Regions from separate parts of the Nocardia sp. NPDC052566 genome, predicted to be linked through region 4. Evidence: riboswitches for the same ligand, from Rfam matches in the RefSeq annotation. Region 4 holds a riboswitch; each other region holds the start of a gene.
What was found. Region 4 has a riboswitch for S-adenosylmethionine ahead of ACIG5A_RS13980 (amino acid ABC transporter permease). Riboswitches for the same ligand answer to the same signal wherever they lie in the genome.
Positions count from the first base shown of each region.

Region 1 (5,862 bases), on a different contig from region 4:
TGTCGACTAGCACGCCACGCTGAAACAAAGATCAGGTGTGATCGAACTGGTTTCAGTGCGCGAGCGTAGTTTCGTCATGTGACCGAAGCACAGCGGCCCGAGGCGGGATTCCAGATCCCCGACGATTTGAGTGGTATCGCCGCGGAGCAGTATCGCGCGGCGATGCGGCACTACCCGGCCGGCGTCACCGTGGTGACCCTGGACTCGGTGGACGGTCCGGTCGGCTTCACCGCCACGTCGTTCGCGTCGCTGTCGATGACGCCGCCGCTGGTCTCGTTCAATATCGCCAACAATTCGTCGAGCCTGTCCGCGATGCTGTCCGCCGATTCCGTGGTGATCCACTTCCTCGGCGAACATCAGCAGCACATCGCGCAGCGCTTCTCCCGCAGCGCGGAGCACCGCTTCCGCGACCGCTCGCTGTGGACCACCCTCACCACCGGCGAACCCGTCCTGCACGGCACCCCGATCTGGGTGCGCGCCGCGGTCGAGCAACTCATTCCGATCGGTGACCACACCTTCGTCGTCGGGCTGGTCACCCGGGTGCACGACAGCACCGACGACAAACCGATCGCCGCGCCGCTGCTCTATTACAACGGCAACTACCACCGGCCGTCCTCACTGGGCGACTGACAGTCGACGCATTCCCGTCGATGCGGCCGCTCAGCCGATGAGGCAGGGCGCAGCGCCGTCGGCGGAATCGGGGTTGAACGGCCGGGTTTCCGGAGTGGGGTTCCACAGGCCGTTGGTGGCGGCGTAATTCCAGCTGGGCCCGGTGGACACGAGAGACGCGACGGCATCGATGAGGCGATCCACATCGGCGGAGGTGGTGCCGAGGCCGATGCTGGCGCGCAGAGCGCCGTCGAGACCGAGGCGAGAAAGCAGCGGATGGGCGCAGAAGCGGCCGTCGCGGACGCCGATGCCGTGTTCGGCGGAAAGATAGGCGGCGACGTGGCCGGGCGCGAAACCGTCGAGGGTGAACGCGACGATGCCGACAACGTCGGGGCTGTCGTCCCAGATGCGCAGCAGGCTGACTCCGGGGATGGCGCGCAGGCCCGCGCGGAGGCGATCGGCAAGCAGGCGCTCGTGTGCGGCGAGTTCTTCCGCGTCGATCGCACACAGCGCGTCGCAGGCGGCGGCGAGCGCGGCGGCGCCGAGCACATTCGGGGAACCGGCCTCGTGCCGCTGCGGCGCGGGCGCCCACTCGGCGCGCTTGGTGGTCACCTCGCGCACGGCGCCGCCGCCCGCCAGGTACGGCTGCGCGGCGTCGAGCCAATCCCGGCGGCCGACGAGCACACCGGCGCCGAACGGCGCGTACAGCTTGTGACCGGAAAAGACCAGGTAGTCGATGCCACTGTCGCGCAGGCTGAGCCGCCGGTGCGGCGCGAGCTGCGCGGCGTCGACCAGGATGCGCGCGCCGCACTGATGCGCGATGGTGGCCAGCCGCTCCAGCGGCAGCACCTCGCCGGTCACATTGGACGCGCCGGTGACGGCGAGCAGCGCCGCGGGCTTGGTGCACAGTTCGGCGATCAGGCGACGGATGGTCTCGTCGACCGTATCCGCGGCCTGCACCACACGGCGGCCGTGCTTGGTCCACGGCAGGAAGTTGGCGTGGTGCTCGATGTCGAGCACCACCGTGTCGCCGGGCACGCAGGCGGCCAGCAGGTTCAGCGAGTCGGTGGTGTTGCGGGTGAACACCACCACCTGGTCGTCGGCGGCATCGAGGAATCGGGTCACCGATCCGCGCGCCGATTCGTAGCACTCGGTGGAGATGCGCGAGGCGTAGCCCGCGCCGCGGTGCACGCTCGCGTAGAACGGCAACAGCTGCGAAATCCGGTCGGTGACCTGCTTCAATGCCGGTGCGCTCGCGGCGTAGTCGAAGTTCGCGTACGTGGTGGTTCCGCCCTGAACGAGCGGGACGCGCAGGTCGGCGCCGGATACCTCGGCAATGGCGGCACAGGTCTGGTCGGCAACAGCGGTCATCACGAAATCCCATCGGCTCCGGGACCCGCAATCGGGGAGAATTGTCGAGTCCGCGCTTGCCGTGCCCGGTCGGACATCGGCCTGGTCGTCACCCGGAGCACCCCACCGCGGAGGAGGGTTGCCGACCAGCAAGCCGGGGCTATGCGCTGGTACTCATGACCTGTCCCCGAGATTGGCAGATGTCACGCCGACCTGTCAACCCGGGTTCGCGATCGGTCATCCGGGCGAACGGAGATCGTCCCGGCCCCGGCCACACGCCGTCGCTGACCTTCGCGACTTCCCGGCTGCCGCATCCGCCAGCGCGATTCAGCGGCGCGAAACACCCCGCTGCTCGCCTTCCAGCAACACGACCGCAAAGGGCGGTGCGCCCGATCCCGAGTTCCGCGCGGTGCGGTCACAGCGGCCGGAACGCTCGTGTCGACAGCCGCGCACCATGTCCACGTTCGCGCCGAACGGCCAGCTCAGTCGGTCGCGCGACCAGGATCGAGCAGGCCTGACACACGGAATTGTGTTGCCAATCGTGAGGATCTGGGGTGCGATCGGTGGGTGTCGCTTTCGCTGTTGCTCAGCTTTATCGGTGTGTGCATCCTACTGTCGATCACGCCAGGGCCGGATTCTTTTCTGGTGCTGCGCTTTTCGATTGTGAGTGCACGACCCGGCATCGCCGCGGCGATCGGATCGGCGCTGGGCGGCATGCTGTGGGCCGTGGTGGTCGCGGCCGGTGTCGCGGCACTGCTCGAGCAGTCGGCGACGGCGTATCGCGCGCTCAAGGTGATCGGCGGCATGTACCTGCTGTACCTGGGCGTTCGCGCCCTACTCGACCACCGCAAGCAGCGCAAGGCGGCGCAGGCCGCAGGCGATGAACTCGCCGCGGTCGAGCAGGCTCGAGCGGGAACCCCGGTCCGGCTGCGCAGCGCGTTCACTGCGGGCCTGGTGTCCTGCATGTTCAACCCGAAGGTCGGACTCTTCTACCTCGCGGTCCTGCCACAATTCCTGTCCGAAGTCACCTTCGCCAACACCCTGGCCCTCGGCGCCGTCGAATCCTCCATCGCCGCCGTCGAAATGGTGCTGCTCGCCCTCGCCGCCTCCCGCGCGGTTGCCATGCTTCGCCAGCCCCATGTCCGCGATCGCTTGGAACAGCTATCTGCGGGCATCCTCGCCGCACTTGGTATCGGCACCGCCGCATCCGCCGCCTGACCGCATCCGCCTCGCGGAGTCGAACGCCCTCCCTCGAATCCAGCACGGCGACGAATGCCTTGCCCACGAGGAACGGGCATCCCGCGCCCCCGGCACGGGCTGGGACACGGCTTCGAAGCGCCCGCACATGGTGACACCGGTTCGGCGCTACGGGATCCGGCGGGATTCCGCGCGCCACAGGAAGATCGAGCCGATCAGCGAGATCGACGTCGCCCCGGTCAGCCACCAGAACGCCTGGCGGAAGCCAGCATCGAGAGCAAGTCCGGCTGTCGTCGCACGATAGAGGACCACGGCAAGCAGTGCCGCGCCGACCGAACCACCAACGCGCTGCAGGATATTCACCATCGATGCCGCATCGGGCAACTGCTCGCGCCGCACCGACGCGTAGGCGGCCGAGACGACCGGCATACCGGTCAGCGCGGTGGCCATGCCGCGAATCAGCAGGAGTACCTGGACGAGCACGGCGTTCGTTGCGGCGTCGCCGAATGCGAACGGCACCGTGACCAGCACATTCAGCGCATTGCCTACCACCGCGATGACGCCGCCGCCGTAGCGGTCGGTGACGCGGCCCGCGATGGGCAGCACAAGGATGCCGCCGATACCGAAGGTCAGCAGCGACAGTCCGGTGGCGATCAGCCCCTGATGGTGCAGCAGCTGGAAGTACAAGGGCAGCAACAGCATCGCCCCGTACAGCGACGCACCGGAGAAGGTGTTCGCGATATTGGCCGTCACGAACACCGGGCTGCGGAACATCGTCATATCGAGCAGCGCACCGCGCCCGCGTGCCGAGCGCAGCACGAACCCGCCGAGCGCGACGGCGCCGACGAGCACCGAAACCCACACCGTCGGCGCGGAGAACGCACCGCGGCTTCCGTATTCACCCAGGCCGTAGACCAGCAGCGACAGCCCGGCGCCGATCAGCACGAACCCGGTGACATCGAATCGCGCGTCGGCCCGCGCGCCCTTGCCCAGCGGAAGCAGCCGCACCGCGAGCACGAAGGCGACGAGGCCGAGCGGAATATTGATCAGGAACAGCCACTGCCAGTCGAGATGGGCCAGCATCACCCCGCCCAGGGTCGGCCCGAAGGCGGGCGCCGAGACCACCGCGATGCCGACAACGCTCATCACCCGGCCGAGCCCACGCGGCCCGGCGACCTGCCCGATCAGCGCCTGCCCGGCGGGCACCAGCAATCCGGCAGACAACCCCTGCGCGATCCGTAATGCGATGAGCCACTCGATATTCGGCGCGAGCGCGCACAGCCCGGACGTGACGGTGAAGCCGACGAGTGCCGTCAGCCATATCCGGCCCATCCCGAACCGGCGGCCCAGCCAGCCGACCAGCGGCAGCGTCACCGCGAGCGCGAGCAGATAGGCACTGGCCACCCACTGCGAACTATCCAGTGTCGCACCGAGATCCGTGGCGATGGTGTTGAGCCCGATGTTGACGAGCGAGGTGTCGAGCATGCTCATCACCGCGCCGAAGACGACGACACCCGCGACCCGCCACACGTGCGCGGGGATGGCCTCGAGCACGGGCTCGGCGGGTGCGACCGCCGTCTTGGTATCCGTCATGGATCCTCCGCTATTTGTAGATCAACTAGATTGTGGAGGCTATCAACAATCTTGTAGCTCAACAATAGATATAATTTCCGGATGCCCCAGGAGCCCCTCCACCCCCGCGGCCTGCTTCGCTTCCCGACCTACGCGCTCGGCAGGCTGCACAAGGCCGTGCACGCCGAGCTGGGCACCTCACTGCGTGAACATTGGGTCCTGGTTTTCCTGGAGGAATCCGACGAGCTGTCCCAGCAGCAGGTGTCCACCGCGATGGGCATCGATCGCAGCGAGGTGGTCCGGCTGATCGACGGCCTGGAGAAGTCCGGATTCGTCGTGCGCACCAGAGATTCCGACGATCGCCGCAAGTACCGGCTCTCCGTCACCCAGGCGGGCCGGGCCGAGCGCCTCCGCACCGAGAAACTCATCGAAGAGGCCGCCGACCGCGTGCTGCACCGGCTCGACGCCGAGGAGCGGCGCACGCTGCACCGGCTCGCCCTCAAGGCGCTCGGCCAAGACGCCGAGCGGTAGCCGGGCACGGCAACCGTCCGACCACCCGGTTCGGTGAGCGGCAAAGACCTGATACCGCGAGTACCGTAGATCCCTGGTCAGCGTGGTGTTTGCCGTTTGGTAACCCTGCTGTGAAACAACGAACGGCGAAACCGAAGGCAGGTCTATGAGAGGTGGGCAGGACGTGACGCTCCAGCCGCAGGTCGACGCCGCGACGGGCGCGCTCCCCGGACAGCGGGCCGACGACCCGCTGCTGCGGGCGGCGCTCGCCGCACCGGCCCGCACCCTCGTCGACATCCTGGCCGCCACCGCACGCGCCACCCCGGACGCCGCCGCCATCGACGACGGCGAGGTGGTGCTCAGCTATGCCGAACTGCTCACCGAAATCGACACCGTCGTCGGCAGGCTCGGCGCCGCGGGCGTGCGCGCGGGCGATCGCGTCGGCGTGCGGATGCCATCGGGCACCCGCGATCTGTACGTCACCATCCTCGCCGTGCTGCACGCGGGCGCGGCCTACGTCCCGGTCGACGCCGACGATCCCGACGAGCGCGCCAGGCTGGTCTTCGGCGAGGCGAGAGTCACCGCGATCGTCACGGCCGCGGGCACAGAGACAGTGGCGCGGAC
Region 1 is NZ_JBIUAF010000003.1:243,785-249,646, reverse strand. It holds gene ACIG5A_RS15290 (YbaK/EbsC family protein) at 1-10, shown strand, start outside; gene ACIG5A_RS15285 (flavin reductase family protein) at 79-630, shown strand; gene ACIG5A_RS15280 (aminotransferase class V-fold PLP-dependent enzyme) at 661-1,980, opposite strand; SAM riboswitch class IV at 2,028-2,141, opposite strand; gene ACIG5A_RS15275 (LysE family translocator) at 2,623-3,177, shown strand; gene ACIG5A_RS15270 (DHA2 family efflux MFS transporter permease subunit) at 3,325-4,749, opposite strand; gene ACIG5A_RS15265 (MarR family winged helix-turn-helix transcriptional regulator) at 4,831-5,259, shown strand; gene ACIG5A_RS15260 (Pls/PosA family non-ribosomal peptide synthetase) at 5,489-5,862, shown strand, end outside.
Region 1: another riboswitch for S-adenosylmethionine. It lies ahead of ACIG5A_RS15280 (aminotransferase class V-fold PLP-dependent enzyme); the one in region 4 lies ahead of ACIG5A_RS13980 (amino acid ABC transporter permease).

Region 2 (5,862 bases), on a different contig from region 4:
CGCCCCCGGCTCCCGCTGCCAAGCCCGATTGTTGATGTGCGCGACCGCCGCACCGACCTCCCAATCCGCGAGCGTGTCGTAAACCGCCATGTGCACCGTTTTCATCATGACAGCATCCTGTCATATTCGACAGCATGCTGTCAATGATCGGGCGACGGGCTAGCGCTCGAGGTCGGCGAGGTGGGTGATGTTGGCTTGATCGTCCGCATCCGAGCTCGGGGCTGTGGTGAACCAGGCGTCGAGGATTTCGGTGAGTTCGGCGCTGGAAGTCGAACGCAGGCTCAGGGCTAGCACATTCGCGTCGTTCCATTTGCGAGCGCCCGCGGCGGTGGCGGCATCGGCGCACAGCGCGGCGCGAATACCCGCGACCTTGTTCGCCGCGATCGAGGCGCCGGTACCCGTCCAGCAGCAGACGATCCCCTGCTCGGCCCGCCCCTCGGCGACATCGCGCGCCGCCGCCGCACTGGCCCAGGCCCAATCGTCGCGCTCGTCCTCGGACAGCGCACCGTGCAACACCGCCTCGTGCCCGCGCTTGCCGAGTTCGGCGACCAGTTCCTCGGCCACCCCGACTCGCTCGTCCACAGCTACCGATATCCGCATGTCACAAGGGTAATCGGCGCGATTCCAGCAGGACGCGAAAGGCGCGGGCCCCGAGGGAACCCGCGCCTTCGACGAAACCGGTGGCTAGCTCAGAGCGTGGTCGAGGTCGCCGAGGAGGTCCTCGACGTCTTCCAGGCCGATCGAGATGCGGACGACGCCGTCGGTGAGACCGATGGTGGCGCGACCCTCCGGGCCCATGGCGCGGTGCGTCGTGGTGGCCGGGTGGGTGATCAAGGTTTTGGAGTCGCCGAGATTGTTGGAGATGTCGACGATCCGCAGCCGGTTGAGCACCTCGAAGGCACGCTTCTTGGCCTCGTCCGCAGGCGCGTTCAGCTCGAAGGTGACCACGGTGCCGCCGCCGCTCATCTGGCTGGTGGCCAGGTCGTATTGCGGATGTGATTCCAGGAACGGGTATTTCACCCAGGAGACCGCGTCGTTGCCCTCCAGGAACTGCGCGACGCGCAGCGCGGAGTCGGTGGCATGGCGCACCCGCAGCGGCATGGTTTCCAAGCCCTTGAGCAAGGTCCACGCGTTGAACGGGCTCAGCGCCGGACCGGTATGGCGCATCAGCTGTTTCACCGGACCGTCGATGTAGTCCTGCGCGCCGAGGATCGCGCCACCGAGCACCCGGCCCTGGCCGTCGATGTGCTTGGTGCCCGAGTAGACGACGACATCCGCGCCGAGCTCGAAGCCGCGCTGCAGCAATGGCGTGGCGAAGACGTTGTCCAGCACCACTTTCGCGCCCGCGGCATGGGCCAGCTCGGTCACCCGGCGGACGTCGACGAGTGTCTGCATCGGGTTGGCGGGCGTCTCGAAGAACACGGCCTGGGTCGGCACCGAAAGCGCCTGCTCCCACTGGTCCAGATCGTCACCGTCGACGAAGACGGTCTCGACTCCCCACCGGGGCAGGATCTCGTTGCAGACCACGAAGCACGAGCCGAACAGGCTGCGCGCGGCGACAAGTCGATCGCCCGCGCCCAAAAGCGCACCGAGCGCGGTGAATACGGCCGACATACCGCTCGCCGTCGCGAAACAGGCTTCGGCGCCGTCGATCAGGCGCAGCCGCTCCTCGAACATGGCCACCGTCGGGTTGCCGTAGCGGGAGTAGACGAAATGCTCGATCTCGCCGGTGAACGCGGCCTCGGCCGCCTCGGCGCTCTCGTAGACGAAGCCGGAGGTCAGGTACAGCGCCTCGCCGGTCTCCTCGAATCCGGAGCGGCGCAAGCCGCCTCGGACGCCGAGCGTCGCCGGGCCGACGCCTTCGGGCAGCGGCTTGTCGAACGCACCACCGGTAATCACGATTGGCTCCTATCGGCCGAGCACGAACAGCACACGTTGCTCATGACTGCCGCCACGGCAGCCCGATGGCGCGCCAGCCCGTGCCGCCGCGGTGCCCGGAGGCGTCGAGTCCGCCTTCGAAACCCTCTAGCACGTTGTAGGAGTGGCCGAATCCGAGCCCGGTCGCGACGGTGGCCGCCCCCTGGGAGCGCTGACCGGAACGACACAGGAAGACGACGGGCGCCTCCTTGTCGCGGCCGTCGAGCGCCTCGCTGAGCTGCTCGGCGAACGCGCCGTTGCGCGTTCCGGTGCCGTCCACCCATTCGATCAGCACGGTGGGCCGCTCGATCGAGCTGGTGTCGGGCACGCCGACGAAGCGCCATTCCGCCTCGGTGCGCACGTCGACGAGGACGGCTTCCTGGTTGTCCCGCAATAGCTCCCAGGCCTGCTGCGGGGTGATGTCACCGGCATAACTCACTGCACGACCTCCTTGAGACGCGACTCGCCTTGCGTCGAAGGCGTGCATTTGATGGTTCGAGACGAGTAAGCGAGGAGTGTGTAATGGTCACTCATGTGGACCTCCTGTGGAATCCGCACTTGCCGCGCCCGGGTTCGGCGCACGGCCAGGTCGTCACCCGGAGCACCCCACCGCGGAGGAGGGTTGCCGACCAGCTAGCCGGGGCTTGGAACTGGCACTCATGACCTTCGGTTGAGATTGCAACGACGAGTGCCGCCGTGTCAAACGCCCTCTCAAAGTGCGGGAATACTCAGTTGCAGACCAGCCACTTGTCGCCCGAGCGCGTCAGATTCCAGGTCGAGGTGGTCTCCGCGCCATCGATCTTCACGGTGACGGTGGCCTTCCCCCGATTGCCGTCGACCGCCGGATTCTCCAATTTCGTGATCTCGACGGTCTTTCCGGCAGGCCGCCCGGCCAGCGGTGAACGCTTCGGATCGAAGCCCTGGCAGCCGGTGCCGGGCGGCGGCACCAGGTCGGTCGTATTGCTGCCCTCGACGAAATTCCGCACCGCGGCGGTGATCTTGTCCGATTCTGTGACATTTTTCTCAGCGGGCGAGAGCAGCCCGCCCGCCACGATGGCGCCGAGCACGACCACGGCGAGCACCGCGGCGGCGATGAACGGCACGATACTGCGCTTGTCGGTCTGGTCGACGGTGATGACTTCGTCGTCCTCGGGGGTCGGCTGCTGCTCGGTCATGCGTCGATGATGGCGCATGGCATCCACCCAGTTCACCGCACCGCGGTAGTAGGTATGTGACACCACCGATAGAATCGCGAGACCACGGCCTGCTGTCATAGCCATAACGACAGCTCACAACCGCGGCGACCTGGGACCGTAGCCACGAGCCAGCATTCACCAGCGTCCGCATCGTCAGGTGCAAGCAAGCGGTGCGCCAACTTAGCCTAAGCTAAGACGGACGCCATTAACTTTCTCGACCATAAGGGTGCGCGTAAAAGATGACCGAACAGACCGCAGGGACCCGACCGCTCCGCATCGCGATTGTCGGCGCAGGCCCGGCCGGTATCTACGCCGCCGACGCTCTGATGAAGTCCGACGCCGAGGTGAGCATCGACCTGTACGAGCGCATGCCCGCGCCGTTCGGCCTGATCCGCTACGGCGTCGCACCGGACCACCCGCGCATCAAGGGCATCATCACCGCACTGCACAAGGTGCTCGACAAGCCGCAGGTCCGCCTGCTCGGCAATATCGACTACGGCGTCGACATCACCCTCGACGACCTGCGCACGTTCTACGACGCGGTGATCTTCTCGACCGGCGCGAACGCCGACCGCGCACTCGACATCCCGGGCATCGACCTGGACGGCAGCCACGGCGCCGCCGATTTCGTCTCCTGGTACGACGGCCACCCGGACGTGCCGCGCGAGTGGCCGCTCGAGGCCGAGAAGGTCGCGGTGCTCGGCGTCGGCAACGTCGCGCTCGACGTCGCGCGCGTGCTGGCCAAGACCGGTGACGAACTGCTGCCCACCGAGATCCCGCCGAACGTCTACGCGGGCCTCAAGGCCAACAAGGCGCTCGAGGTGCACGTGTTCGGCCGCCGCGGTCCCGCGCAGGCCAAGTTCACCCCGCTGGAACTGCGCGAGCTCGACCACTCGCCGACCATCGAGGTCATCGTCGACCCCGAGGACATCGATTACGACGAGGGCTCCGAGGCAGCGCGCCGCCACTCCAAGCAGGTCGACATGGTCGCCAACACGCTGGAGCAGTGGGCGATTCGCGATGCGGGCAACCGGCCGCACAAGCTGTACCTGCACTTCTTCGAGTCGCCCGCCGAGGTGCTCGGCGCGGACGGCAAGGTCGTCGGCCTGCGCACCGAGCGCACCCAGCTCGACGGCACCGGAAACGTCAAGGGCACAGGCGTTTTCAAGGAGTGGGATATCCAGGCCGTGTACCGCGCGGTCGGCTACCTGTCGCAGAACATCACCAACCTGCCGTTCGACGAGCAGGCGGGCACCGTGCCGAACGAGGCCGGTCGCGTGATCGGCGACGAGGACGCCGACGGCGCGGCACGCTACATGCCCGCCACCTACGTCACCGGCTGGATCAAGCGCGGCCCGGTCGGCCTGATCGGCCACACCAAGGGCGACGCCAACGAGACGGTGGCCTGCCTGCTCGACGACAGCGCGAACTTCACCCCGGCGCCGAAGCCCGAACTCGAGGCCGTCACCGAATTCCTGGAGTCCAAGGGCATTCCGTTCACCACCTGGGACGGCTGGTACCGCCTGGACGCGCACGAGCGCGCGCTCGGCGAGCCGGAGGGCCGCGAGCGGGTCAAGGTCGTGGAGCGCGAAGACATGCTGCGCGCCAGCGAGCCGCACAAGGTCTGACGCACCACTCCCGGGGCGGCGAACACGCCGCGACGAGGGAGCGGCAGACCGCACACCGTGGCATTCTGTACAAGTGTTCGATGCCCATGTCCACATCATCGATCCGCGGTTCCCGCTGGTCGAGAACGACGGATACCTGCCGGAGCCCTACACCCTGGCCGATTACCGAAAGCGCATGTCGCGCTTCGACGTTGTCGGTGGCGCGGTGGTCAGCGGCTCCTTCCAGGGCACCGATCAGAGCTACCTGAAGGCGGCGCTGGCCGAGCTGGGCACGGACTGGGTCGGGGTGACGAATCTGCACCTGGACGCGACCGACGAGGAGATCGCCGAGCTGGACCGGGTCGGCGTGCGCGCGATGCGGTTCAACCTCAAGCGCGCGGCCGCCGACATCACCGGCATGACGCTGCTCGCGCTGCGCGCCCATGAGCTGGCAGGCTGGCATGTCGAGCTGTACATCGACGGCCAGATGCTCGCGTCGTTGCAGCCGGTGATCTCGAAACTGCCCGCGCTGACCATCGATCATCTCGGCATGTCCGATGAGGGCCTGCCCTATCTGCTGGATCTGGTCGATCGCGGAACCCGGGTCAAGGCAACGGGTTTCGGGCGGGTGTCGATGAACGTCGCGGACACCATCCGCCGGATTCACGCGGTCAATCCCGGCGCGCTCATGTTCGGTACGGATCTGCCGGGCACCAGGGCGGGCCGTCCGTTCCGTGACTCCGATGTCGATCTGATCTGCGATGTCGTCGGCAGCGATATGTTCGCCGTGCTCGAGGACAACGCGCGCGCCTGCTATCGGCTGCCGGTCCGCGAACGGCCGGTCCCCGCCGATCCGCGGCCCACCCTCCCGTTGCGCGGCGCCGACCAGCCGACGCTACCGCTGCGCCGCGATCAGCTGCCGAAAGTCGAAGTGACGGATACTATTCCGTTCCCGGCCATCGAATAGCTCAGGTGATGAGCGCGCCCGCCACCCAGACACCGGTGGCGAGCAGGGCGCCGAACAGTTCGATCAGCATGGACAGACCGACGCCTTTGAGCGCGTGCACGGTCGCGGGCCAGGCCTGATTGTGCGCGCGCAGCCGGTGCAGTTCCGAAACATAAACGCCGAGAACGAATCCCAG
Region 2 is NZ_JBIUAF010000004.1:100,841-106,702, forward strand. It holds gene ACIG5A_RS20145 (DJ-1/PfpI family protein) at 1-105, opposite strand, end outside; gene ACIG5A_RS20150 (RpiB/LacA/LacB family sugar-phosphate isomerase) at 160-600, opposite strand; gene ACIG5A_RS20155 (O-succinylhomoserine sulfhydrylase) at 685-1,899, opposite strand; gene ACIG5A_RS20160 (rhodanese-like domain-containing protein) at 1,940-2,356, opposite strand; SAM riboswitch class IV at 2,467-2,582, opposite strand; gene ACIG5A_RS20165 (hypothetical protein) at 2,646-3,092, opposite strand; gene ACIG5A_RS20170 (FAD-dependent oxidoreductase) at 3,353-4,741, shown strand; gene ACIG5A_RS20175 (amidohydrolase family protein) at 4,815-5,687, shown strand; gene ACIG5A_RS20180 (DUF456 domain-containing protein) at 5,689-5,862, opposite strand, start outside.
Region 2: another riboswitch for S-adenosylmethionine. It lies ahead of ACIG5A_RS20160 (rhodanese-like domain-containing protein); the one in region 4 lies ahead of ACIG5A_RS13980 (amino acid ABC transporter permease).

Region 3 (5,862 bases), on a different contig from region 4:
TCGCCCCAGCGCTGCACGGCCAGGTGCACGTCCGGAATGACGGCGCCGCTCTCCAGCCGGACCGACCCGATCGGGATGATGCCGAGCCGCCCGTCCGGGGGTGGCAGCGCCACCCCGGACGACCGGAAAGTGCTCGGTTGGGTATCCACGGTCACGCCTCCGCCTCGCTGGCGCTCGGCTCCGTCGCGCCCGGGGGTGCTGTGTCTTCGGTTCGCTCGCTGCGCGCGCTCATGATGCCGCCGCCGTGAAGCCGGCCCGCAGATCGGCCAGGATGTCGGCGATCCCCTCGATGCCCACCGCGAGCCGGACCAGCCCAGGCGTGACGCCCGCGGCGAGCTGCTCCGCCGGCGTCAGCTGCGAGTGCGTGGTCGATGCCGGGTGGATCACCAGGGAACGCACATCCCCGATGTTAGCTACGTGGCTGTGCAGGGCTAACGCGTCCACGAATTTCTTGCCCGCGTCGACACCGCCGCGCAGTTCGAACGCGACGATCGCGCCCGCGCCCTTCGGCGCGAGTTGCCTGGCGCGGTCGTACCAGGGCGAATCCGGCAGGCCCGCGTAGTACACCGCGTCGACCGAGGGATGCGTCGACAGGAACTCGGCCACCGCCTGCGCGTTGGCCACGTGCCGCTCGATGCGCAGGCTCAGTGTCTCGATGCCCTGGCTGATCAGGAACGCGTTGAACGGCGAGATCGCCGCGCCGAGATCGCGCAGCAGCTGCACGCGCGCCTTGAGCGCGAAGGCGGGCGCGCCGAGATCGGCGAACACCGCGCCGTGGTAGCTGGGATCCGGGGTGGTGAAGCCGGGGTAGCGCGGCTCGCCGTTCGCGTCGCGCACGGTCCAGTCGAAGGCGCCGCCGTCGACGATCACGCCGGCCACCGCGGCGCCGTGGCCGCCGAGGTACTTGGTCGCCGAATGCACAACGATGTCGGCGCCGTGCGCCAGCGGCTGGATCAGATACGGCGTCGCGACGGTGTTGTCGACGATCAGCGGCAGCCCGGCCGCGTGCGCGACACCGGAGATGCCGGGAATGTCGAGCACCGCGCTGCTCGGGTTGGCGATGGTCTCGCCGTAGAACGCCTTGGTGTTCGGGCGGACGGCGGCCTGCCACTGCGCCAGATCGTCCGGGTCGTCCACGAAGGAGACCTCGATGCCGAGCTTGGGCAGCGAGTAGTGGAAGAGGTTGTAGGTGCCGCCGTAGAGATGCGGGCTCGACACGATGTGATCGCCCGCCGAGGCCAGGTTCAGGATCGCGTAGGTCTCCGCGGCCTGCCCGGAGGCGAGCAGCAGCGCCGCGACGCCACCCTCCAGCGCGGCGATGCGCTGCTCGACCACGTCCTGAGTGGGGTTCATGATCCGGGTGTAGATATTGCCCGGCTCGGCCAGCCCGAACAGCGCGGCCGCGTGATCGGTGTCCCGGAACGCGTAGGACGTCGTCTGGTAGATCGGCAGTGCGCGGGCGCCGGTGCTCTCGTCCGGTGTCTGGCCCGCGTGGATCTGCTTGGTCTCGAAGGACCAGAGCGCGGGGTCGAACGCGGGCGCGATGGGGTCACTCATGTCTCAACTCCAACTGATGTGTGCGCAGGAAGGTCTGTTATCGAGGTGTGTGTGGACAACAACACATTTCGACGAACCTCCTGACAGCGCGCTTGCTCCCGACCATCGGGAGCCCGGTCATCACCCGGAGCACCCCACCGCAGCTGGAGGGTTGCCGACCAGCGAGCCGGGGCTTCGCGCTGGCACTCATGACCTGACGCACATGGTAACCGGCGGCGGCGCGACGATCGAAATCTGTCCGCTATTTCACGAACGCGTCGACGGGTCGTGCCCCGCCACAGCTACGCACGAACTCGTCGTAGGCGGTCGTGAGCGCGGAACGAGCGGCCTCGGCCGCATTGGGCAGATCGGTGGCGATCACCGCGTCGACGGAGCACTCCATGCCGAGCTGGCCGATCAGCTGCCAGGTGGACAGGACCATCCGCACCGACATCGCGTCGCGCGCGACGCCGAGCCGTTCGGCGAGTACGTCGGTGAGCGCCGCGTTCTTGGATTCGACGAATTCGTGCTGCCGCGCGGCCACCGACGGTGTGGCGCGCATGATCCGCTGCAGCTGCTGGAACTGCCGGAACGGCACCGGACCCTCGCCGAGCGCGGCCCGATCGACCACCTGTAGGAAGGCCTCGCAGAGCGACTCCAGCTGGTTGTCGCGCGGCGGTAGCCCGCGCAGCGCCTCGGCGACCTCGCGGCCGAAGTCGAAGACCGGCCCGAGGATGATGTCCTCTTTCGTCTCGAAGTACCGGTTGATGGTGCGCGCGGAGATATCGGCCGCGTTGGCGATCTGCTCGAGTGTCGTCGCGTCGAAGCCGTGCGCGGCGCAGAGATCGAGTGCCACCTCGATGATCCGCGTGCGGGTCTGCTGCTTCTTGCGTTCACGCAGGCCGAGCTGTGCGGGCTGGTCGCCGACCGGGCCGATGGGTTGCTTTCGATTTGCTGCTGGCTGGTCGGCGGCGGTGTTCTCGGCGCTCGCGGTCGGGTCCGCGATGACGCTCTCGCCGGTCTGCGCTGGTGACTCGAGCATGCGCACAGCCTATCGCAACCGGCCGTTCTTCTGTCCGTAACCGTCAAATGTCTGAGGCTGACATTTTGCTCTTGACGACAAATGTCGCCAAATGACAGTATGGCTCGGTAAGTGAGAGATGAGGAGACGAAGGTGGCGGAGACCGCACCGGTGGGGGCAGTTCCGGGGAAGCAAGACAGCAGGGCGCGCTGGTTCGCCCTGGGGGTCATCGCATTGGCCCAGCTCATGGTGGTGCTCGACGCCACCATCGTGACCATTTCGCTGCCGTTCGCGCAGCACGACCTCGACATCAGCGACAGCAACAAGCAGTGGATGCTCACCGCGTACACGCTGATCTTCGGCGGCCTGCTGCTGCTCGGCGGCCGCCTCGCCGACTACGTCGGCAGGCGCAAGATCTTCATCGTCGGTCTCGTCGGCTTCGCGGCGGCGTCCGCGCTGGCCGGCTTGGCGCAGAACGGCATCGAGATGTTCGCCGGGCGTGCGCTGCAGGGCGCGTTCGCGGCGTTGCTCGCGCCTGCGGCGCTGTCGCTGCTCTCGGTGACCTTCACCGAGCCCGGTGAGCGCGCGAAGGCGTTCGGTGTGTTCGCGGGCATCTCCGCGGGCGGCGCGGCGCTCGGCTTGATCGCCGGTGGCGCGCTCACCGAATACGCCTCGTGGCGCTGGTGCCTGCTGGTGAACACCCCGATCGCGCTGCTCGCCCTGATCGGTGCGCTGGCGTGGGTGGTGAAGGATGTGCCCGCTCCGCGGACCGGCGGTTACGACGTGCCTGGCGCGGTCACCGTGACGCTCGGCCTGATCGCGATCGTGTTCGGCTTCACCCGCGCCGCGGAGGACGGCTGGCTGGCCGGCAGTACCCTCGGCCTGCTCGTCGTCGGTGTCGCGCTGCTCGCCGCCTTCGTGTCGATCGAACGGCGTTCGGCGAATCCGCTGCTGCCACTGCACATTCCGGGTGAGATCAACCGTGGCGGCGCCTTCCTCGCCGCGCTGCTCGTGCCCATCGCCATGTTCGCGATGTTCCTGTTCCTGAGCTACTACTTCCAGGTCACGCTCGGATACTCGTCGATGAAGGCGGGCCTCGCCTTCCTGCCGTTCCCGGCGGGCATCGCGATCTCCGCGGGCATCACCAGCGCGCTGCTGCCCAAGTTCGGCCCGCGGCCGCTGATGGTCGTCGGCGCCGTGCTCGGCGTGGCAGGCCTGCTGTTCCTCGCCCAGCTCGGCTACGGCGACAGCTACGCGGCGAGCGTGCTGCCCGCCCAGGTGCTGATCGCGCTCGGCATGGGCCCGCTGTTCGTCGGCATGCAGACGGTGGCGCTGCACCAGGTCGAGGAGGAGGACTCGGGCGTGGCCAGCGCGCTGCTCAACGCGGCGCAGCAGGTGGGCGGCGCGGTCGGCACCGCGCTGCTGACCACGATCTCGGTGCAGGCCGCCAAGTCCTACGCCGAGGGTCACGCGACGATCGACAACCTGATCGCCCGCGCCTCGATCCACAGCTACGACGTGGCGTTCTACGTCGGCGCCGGATTCTTCCTCGCCGCCGTGCCGGTGATCGCGTTCATGATCCGGGACAAGCCGTCGAGCTTGATCGAGGGCGCCGAGGACGGGGCGCGCCCGATCCACGTCGGAGTCTGACGACAGTACGGTACGAGGTCCGCATCACTTGTGATGCGGACCTCGTCTTTTACCAGCGGGTTATGGGAGTCTTGGTTGTCGTCTCGATGACGGCGCGGCGAGTACTCGCTGCTTACTTGCGAGTAACTCGGGCTCCCCGCGCGAGGAGATCGTTAGCAGCAGTACGCTTGTCTTGTTTGCACCACATGCCTCGCCGACAACGCGTGGCATATACGTTGTCTGTTGGAACAGCTGGGGTCCGCTCACAAGCGTGTTCGCCTGGCCGTGCAATGAGGGCACCATCCTAGGAGGACACGAAGATCCATGTCCAAGATCAAGGTTGAAGGCACCGTCGTCGAACTCGACGGCGACGAGATGACCCGGATCATCTGGCAGTTCATCAAGGACAAGCTGATCCATCCGTATCTCGACGTGAACCTCGAGTACTACGACCTCGGCATCGAGTACCGGGACAAGACAGACGACCAGGTCACCATCGACGCGGCCAACGCCATCAAGAAGTACGGCGTCGGCGTGAAATGCGCCACCATCACCCCGGACGAGGCCCGGGTCGAGGAATTCGGCCTGAAGAAGATGTGGCGTTCGCCCAACGGCACGATCCGCAACATCCTCGGCGGCACCATCTTCCGCGCGCCGATCATCATCTCCAACGTGCCGCGCCTGGTGCCCGGCTGGACCAAGCCGATCATCATCGGCCGCCACGCCTTCGGTGACCAGTACCGCGCCACCGATTTCAAGGTGTACCAGGCCGGAACGGTCACCGTCACCTTCACCCCGGAGGACGGCAGCGAGCCGATCCAGCACGAGGTCGTGAAGATGCCGGAGGACGGCGGCGTCGTCATGGGCATGTACAACTTCCGCGATTCGATCATCGATTTCGCGCGCGCGTCGTTCAACTACGGCCTGCAGCAGAACTACCCGGTGTACCTCTCCACGAAGAACACCATCCTGAAGGCCTACGACGGCATGTTCAAGGACACCTTCCAGGAGATCTTCGACGCCGAGTTCAAGACCCAGTTCGACGCGGCGGGCCTGACCTACGAGCACCGCCTGATCGACGACATGGTCGCCTCCTCCATGAAGTGGGAGGGCGGCTACGTCTGGGCCTGCAAGAACTACGACGGCGACGTGCAGTCCGACACCGTGGCGCAGGGCTTCGGCTCGCTCGGCCTGATGACCTCGGTGCTGCTCACCCCGGACGGCCGTACCTGTGAGGCGGAGGCCGCGCACGGCACCGTCACCCGGCACTACCGTCAGCACCAGCAGGGCAAGCCGACCTCGACCAACCCGATCGCGTCGATCTTCGCCTGGACGCGCGGGCTCGAGCACCGCGGCAAGCTGGACAACACCCCCGAGGTGATCGGCTTCGCGCAGGCACTCGAGGATGTCGTCATCAAGACCGTCGAAGGCGGCCAGATGACCAAGGACCTGGCGCTGCTCGTCGGCGGCGATCAGGGCTACCTGTCCACCGAGGAATTCCTCGGCGCGCTCGACGCGAACCTGGCTCGCGCGCTGCGCTGAGCCACTGGGGCGAGCTGAAACGCTCGACCCGATCCCGGCGCTGGGACCGAACCCAGCGCCGGGCGACACTGAACGGGCACCCGCGCCACCGATCCGGTGGGACGGGTGCCCGAGCTGTATCCGCAGCACCCCGC
Region 3 is NZ_JBIUAF010000003.1:1,073,137-1,078,998, forward strand. It holds gene ACIG5A_RS18655 (homoserine O-acetyltransferase) at 1-113, opposite strand, end outside; gene ACIG5A_RS18660 (bifunctional o-acetylhomoserine/o-acetylserine sulfhydrylase) at 229-1,557, opposite strand; SAM riboswitch class IV at 1,641-1,751, opposite strand; gene ACIG5A_RS18665 (TetR/AcrR family transcriptional regulator) at 1,799-2,578, opposite strand; gene ACIG5A_RS18670 (MFS transporter) at 2,711-4,207, shown strand; gene ACIG5A_RS18675 (NADP-dependent isocitrate dehydrogenase) at 4,511-5,728, shown strand.
Region 3: another riboswitch for S-adenosylmethionine. It lies ahead of ACIG5A_RS18660 (bifunctional o-acetylhomoserine/o-acetylserine sulfhydrylase); the one in region 4 lies ahead of ACIG5A_RS13980 (amino acid ABC transporter permease).

Region 4 (5,862 bases):
TCGCTTCACCGTGATTCGCGCGGAGACCGAACCTGCGCCCGGCTGGACCGGAAAAGCCGCGGCCTGCGCCAGGCTGGCCGAGGATGTGACGACCCCGGTACTGATCTTCCTCGATGCCGACGTGCGGCTGGCGCCCGCCGCGATCGCAAGCGCGGCAAGCGAATTGCGCAGACAGGGCGGCGCACTGCTGTCCCCATGGCCGCGTCAGGACTTCGGTTCGGTATCCGAGGCGCTGGTGCAGCCGCTGCTGTGCTGGTCGTGGGCGTCATCGCTGCCGATGACACTCGCCAACCGCAGCCTGCGCCCCGCCACCGCGGTGGCCTGCGGACAGTTCCTCGTCTTCGATACCGCCGCCTACCGGGCCATCGGCGGCCACGCCGCGGTCGCCGCCAGTCCTACCGAAGACCTGGATATCGCACGCGCCCTGCGCCGTTCGGGCCGCCGCACCGCACTGGTCGCCGCCGGAGATCTGGCAAGCACCCGAATGTACTGCGACGCAACCGAGCTCGAATCCGGCTACACCCGCTGGCTATGGTCCGCCTACGGCGGTTCCCGCCTCGGCGGTGCCGCGGTGGGAACCGTTGCCGCTCTTGCCTATTGGCTACCACCCCTGGCCGCCCTGTGCGGCAAGGGCGCAACCCGCCGCGCCGGGCTCGCCGGATACCTCGCCGCCGTCACCGCCCGCCTACTCGCCCGCGCCACCGAACGCGGCGCCCCCATCACCCGCCCCGACCTCCTCGCCGCCCTGGCCCACCCCCTCTCCATCGCCGCCTACCTACGCCTCTGGACCCGCTCGCACCAAGCGAACCGTCGCGCCGCCCTCCAATGGAAAGGCCGCCCCCTCACCGCACCCCACTGACCACGCCCCATCGCCGAGCGCAGTCGAATAGCCGCCCTGCACGGCGTGTCGCACGGCCATTCGACTGCGCTCGGCACAAGAGAGTGAGCGGCGGAGCGCATCCGCGGCCGGGTGCGAAACCGAACCAACGCGGCCCGTGCACTCATTCATCTGCCGCGCACGGAATAACGCGAGAACCGCAGCGGGGCGCCACCATCCGTGCGCGGCACCTAGCTTGCGGGCAGTAATAGTTGCGGACGTTCGTCGAGCGCAGTCGAATGGCCGCCCTACATCGCGTGTCGCACGGCCATTCGACTGCGCTCGACAGAAGGGGCGGGCGGCGGAGGGGATTCGGCGCTGGATCAGGGCAGTCTCGCGCGCTCATTTGTCTGACGCGCAGGGGGTAATGGGATAACTGCGGCGCGGCGGCGCGATTGGTGTGCGGCAAGAGTTGCGGGTATGTGCTCGAGGGAAGGGGGCAGGCCGCGGAGTGCATCCGGGGGCAGTGTTGTCGCGCGCACTTGTCTCCGCCGCGCACGGAATATCGCGGTAGTTGCAGTGCGGTCGGGGCGGGGCAACCGGGTGGCGTGTGGCATGTGTTGCGGGTGTTCGTCGAGCGCGGGGCAACTATCGCTGAAATGGGGGGTGGCGGCAAGGGCTACGTTCAGCGTGATTTCTACCCTTCCGGGCGGTCTTCTCGGGGCGCATTATTCTTCGGCGCGCCTTCCGACGCGTGCAGACCATCCAGAGCGATCGAGAGACCTGGCTCTATGACGTCGCAGCAACCCCCCGTTCGCGGGTGCGGGTGCTTCCGCCGGGAACGATGGAGGAACGAAATGAACTACCGCACCATCGATTTCTCCAGGCGGCGGCATATCGATCAGTGCCGGATCACCTCGACCGGCTGTTGCCGGTGAGACGCAGCCAGACTGTGCACCCGTCGCTGGCCGGGTGATGCGACCGGCCCGAGGGCACGGTCTCGTTCGTTCTCCTGTTTGGGATCCCCGCTATGAATGCGTCTCTCGCACCCGATGTCGCGATACCCGGCATTTCGGGCGCGCGCTCGGTGGCCGACGCGCCGCCGACGGTGGCCAACGCCCGTCATCCGTGGCGCTGGGTGGTCAGCGCCGCCATACTGGTGCTGCTCGCCCAGTTCGCGCACGGGCTCGTCACCAATCCCGGCTGGGACTGGCCGACTTTCGCGAAGTACTTCACCGCGCAATCGGTGCTCTCGGCGCTGAAGGTGACGCTCGAGCTGACCCTGTGGGGTACGGCGCTCGGCTTCCTACTCGGCACCCTGCTCGCGGTGGCACGACTGTCGAACAACCCGGTGCTGCGGGTGATCTCATGGGTCTACATCTGGGCGTTCCGTTCGATTCCGCTGATCGTGCAGCTGCTGTTCTGGTTCAACATCGCCTACCTGTATCAGCGGCTCTCGGTCGGGATCCCGTTCGGCCCAGCCTTTTTCAGCTTCGAGGTGAACGGGGTGATCAGCGGGTTCAGCGCGGCGGTGATCGGTCTCGCGCTGCATCAGGCGGCGTATTCGGCCGAGATCATCCGCGCGGGCTTCCTTTCCGTCGATGACGGCCAGCTGGAGGCGGCCGCGGCGCTCGGCCTGCCGCGCTGGCGGCAGTTCCGCACCATCGTGGTGCCGCAGGCGATGCGCTCGATCCTGCCCAATGCCACCAACGAGGTGATCAGCCTGTTCAAGGGCACCTCGATCGTGTCGGTGATGGCGATCGCCGAGCTGTTCTACCAGGTGCAGGTGATCTACGGCCGCAGCGGCCGGGTGGTGCCGCTGTTGATGGTTGCCACGGTCTGGTACATCGTGCTGACCACGATCCTGTCGGTCGCGCAGTACTACATCGAGCGGCATTACGCGAAGGGCGCGCATCGCACGCCACCGCCGACACCGCTGCAACGAGTGCGGCAGAAGGTCCGTGACATCGCCGCCGCGAGCGCGGCCGCACCGCGCGGAGCCACCCGATGACGGCGCCGAGCACACCGGCGGTGCATGTCACCGGCGTGCGGAAATCCTTCGGCACCACCGAGGTGCTGCGCGGTATCGATCTGACCGTGCGCACCGGCGAGGTGGTCGCCGTGATCGGCCCGTCCGGCTCCGGTAAATCCACTCTGCTGCGCGTGCTCAACCATCTCGAGACGCTCGACGCGGGCACCGTGTACATCGACGGTGAGCTGATCGGATACCGGTTGCGCGGCAACAAGTTGCACGCGCTGTCCGAGACCGAGGTGCGCAGGCAACGGTCCAGGATCGGGTTCGTCTTCCAGCAGTTCAACCTGTTCCCGCATCTGACCGCGCTGGAAAACGTCGCGCTCGCACCGATTTCCGCGCAGCGCCGCCCGCGCGCCGAGGTCGAGCGGGAGGCGCGGACCCTGCTGGAACGCGTCGGCATCGGTGAACTCGCCGACGCCTATCCGCGCAGGCTCTCCGGCGGGCAGCAGCAGCGCGTCGCCATCGCGAGGGCGCTCGCGTTGCGGCCGCCGGTCATCCTCTTCGACGAGCCGACCTCCGCCCTCGATCCCGAGCTGGTCGGCGAAGTCCTCGATGTCATCCGCGATCTCGCGCACGGCGGCACCGCGCTGGTGATCGTCACGCACGAAATCGGTTTCGCCCGTGAGGTCGCCGACACCGTGGTGTTCCTCGACGCGGGCGCGATCGTCGAACAGGGCCCGCCCGCCGCGGTGCTCGACGATCCGCAGCACCCGCGCACCCGCGCCTTCCTTTCCCGAGTCCGTTGATCCCATGAACAGGTACCCGATGAGAATCCCCGCCCTGATCGGCATTGTCGCTACGGTCGCCGTGCTGGCCACCGGCTGCGGCAACGATCCCGACGCGGACGCGACGACGCAGACCGCGGGCTCGGTCACCTATGACCTGAGCGCCGCACAAACCGGACGGGTACGTGCGGCCAAGGTCGACGACATCGCCGCCCTTGTCCCGCAGGCCATTCGCGATCGCGGCGTCCTGCTGGTCACCGGATCGTCGGGCACCGTGCCGCCGCTGCGCTTCTACGCCAACGACGACAAGACGGTGATCGGCTCCGAAATCGACTTCGCGACACTCGTCGCCGACAAGCTCGGCCTGAAAGTCGATGTCCAGGTGGCGGATTGGTCGCAGAACTTCGTTCGCGTCGATTCCGGCGAGGCGGACGTGTTCATCTCCAACGTGACGGTTACCGAGGAGCGCAAGGAGAAATACGATTTCGCCACCTACCGCACCGACACCGTCGCGCTGGAGGTGCCGCAGTCGAGCACCCTCGACTACAAGGACCGTAAGTCACTGGCGGGCAAGCGAATCGGTGTCGGCACCGCGACCAACCAGGAGCAGCTGCTGCTGAAGTGGAACGAGCAGAACCGCGCCGAGGGCCTGCCCGCGATCGACCTGGCCTACTTCGACAAGACCAGCGACTACTTCCTCGCCCTCGCCTCGAGCCGTCTCGACGGCTACGTGGGCCCCAACCCTGCCTCGGTCTACCACGTCGCCACCGCTAAGCAGACCAAGATCCTCGCGACCTTCTCCGGTGCGGGTGACGCGCTACAGGGTGAGATCGCCGTGCTGACGAAGAAGGACAACGGCCTGATCGGCGCCGTGCACAAGGCGCTGGAGCACGCCATCAAAGATGGCAGCTACCAGAAGGTGATCGACCGCTGGGGCCTGCAGAACGAAACGGTACCCGCGTCGCGGATCAACCCGCCCGGCCTGCCGAAGAAGAAGTGACCGCCGGATGACACGACGACTCAACCTCCCCGAGCTGCGCGTACGTCACGTGGCGCAGGACGATCCGCTGGCCGCGCCGCTGCTCGCCGAGCTCGCCGTCGAATACAGCAGCCGCTACGGCGGCACGGCGGGCGAAGTGCACGCTGATCTGCGCGACTACCCGGCCGCCGAGTTCGCACCGCCGCACGGCGCGCTGCTGATGGTCACCAGAAACGCGGAAGCCGTGGCTGGCGGCGCCTTTCAGCGATACGACGCCGAAACCGCTGAGCTGAAACGGATTTGGACCGCGCGCGAACACCGCAGACAGGGGCTCGGACTGTTCGTCCTCGAACAACTGGAGGCCGAGATCGCCCGGCGCGGCTACCGCCGCATCTACCTGACCACCGGCCCGCGTCAGCCCGAGGCCGTCGGCCTCTACCTGCGCGCGGGCTATACCGCCCTGTACGACCCGGATCTGCCCGCCGAGGAGATCGGCCCGCATCCGTTCGACAAGCGGCTGACCGCCCGAAAGCAGTCGCCCGCCCGTGAATCCGTCGGAGTTCTCGCATGAAATTTCTGTTGTTCACCCTCGTCACCCGCGTGCCGGACCCGAGCACCGGGCGGCTGCCAGGCACCAGGGAGCGCCTGCTCGCCGTCGTCGAACAGGCAAGGCTGGCCGAGGAACTCGGCTACGACGGGTTCGCCGTCGGTGAGCGGCACGAGGATCCGTTCCTGTCCGCCGCGCCGCCGGTGATCCTGTCCCATATCGCCGCGGTCACCTCGCGGATCACCCTGTTCACCGCGGTGACCACGCTGAGCCTGCTCGATCCGGTGCGCGCCTTCGAGGACTACTCGACGCTGGACAACCTGTCCGGCGGCAGGCTGGAGCTGATCATCGGCAAGGGCAACGGCGCGGCGCAGGCCCAGCTGTATCACGTCACCACCGATGATCAGTGGGACCGCAATCGCGAAGGCTACGAACTGTTCCGGCAGCTGTGGGCCGGCGACAGCGTCACCTGGTCCGGGCGGTTCCGGCCGGAACTGAAGGACGCCAAGGCACTGCCGCGGCCGTGGCAGGACAGGATCCGCATCTGGCACGGCAGCGCGACGAGCCGCGATTCGGTGGAATTGGCCGCGCGCCACGGCGATCCGTTGTTCTCGGCGAACGTCACCAACCCGATCGAACCCTATGCCGAACTGGTGCGTCACTACCGCGAACGCTGGGCGCACTACGGCCACAACCCCGCCGACGCACTGGTCGGCGCGGGCACCGCGGGCTTCCATGTCGCGCCGACCTCGCAGCGGG
Region 4 is NZ_JBIUAF010000002.1:1,501,504-1,507,365, reverse strand. It holds gene ACIG5A_RS13985 (glycosyltransferase) at 1-859, shown strand, start outside; SAM riboswitch class I at 1,576-1,668, shown strand; gene ACIG5A_RS13980 (amino acid ABC transporter permease) at 1,848-2,828, shown strand; gene ACIG5A_RS13975 (amino acid ABC transporter ATP-binding protein) at 2,825-3,598, shown strand; gene ACIG5A_RS13970 (ABC transporter substrate-binding protein) at 3,618-4,577, shown strand; gene ACIG5A_RS13965 (GNAT family N-acetyltransferase) at 4,585-5,127, shown strand; gene ACIG5A_RS13960 (LLM class flavin-dependent oxidoreductase) at 5,124-5,862, shown strand, end outside.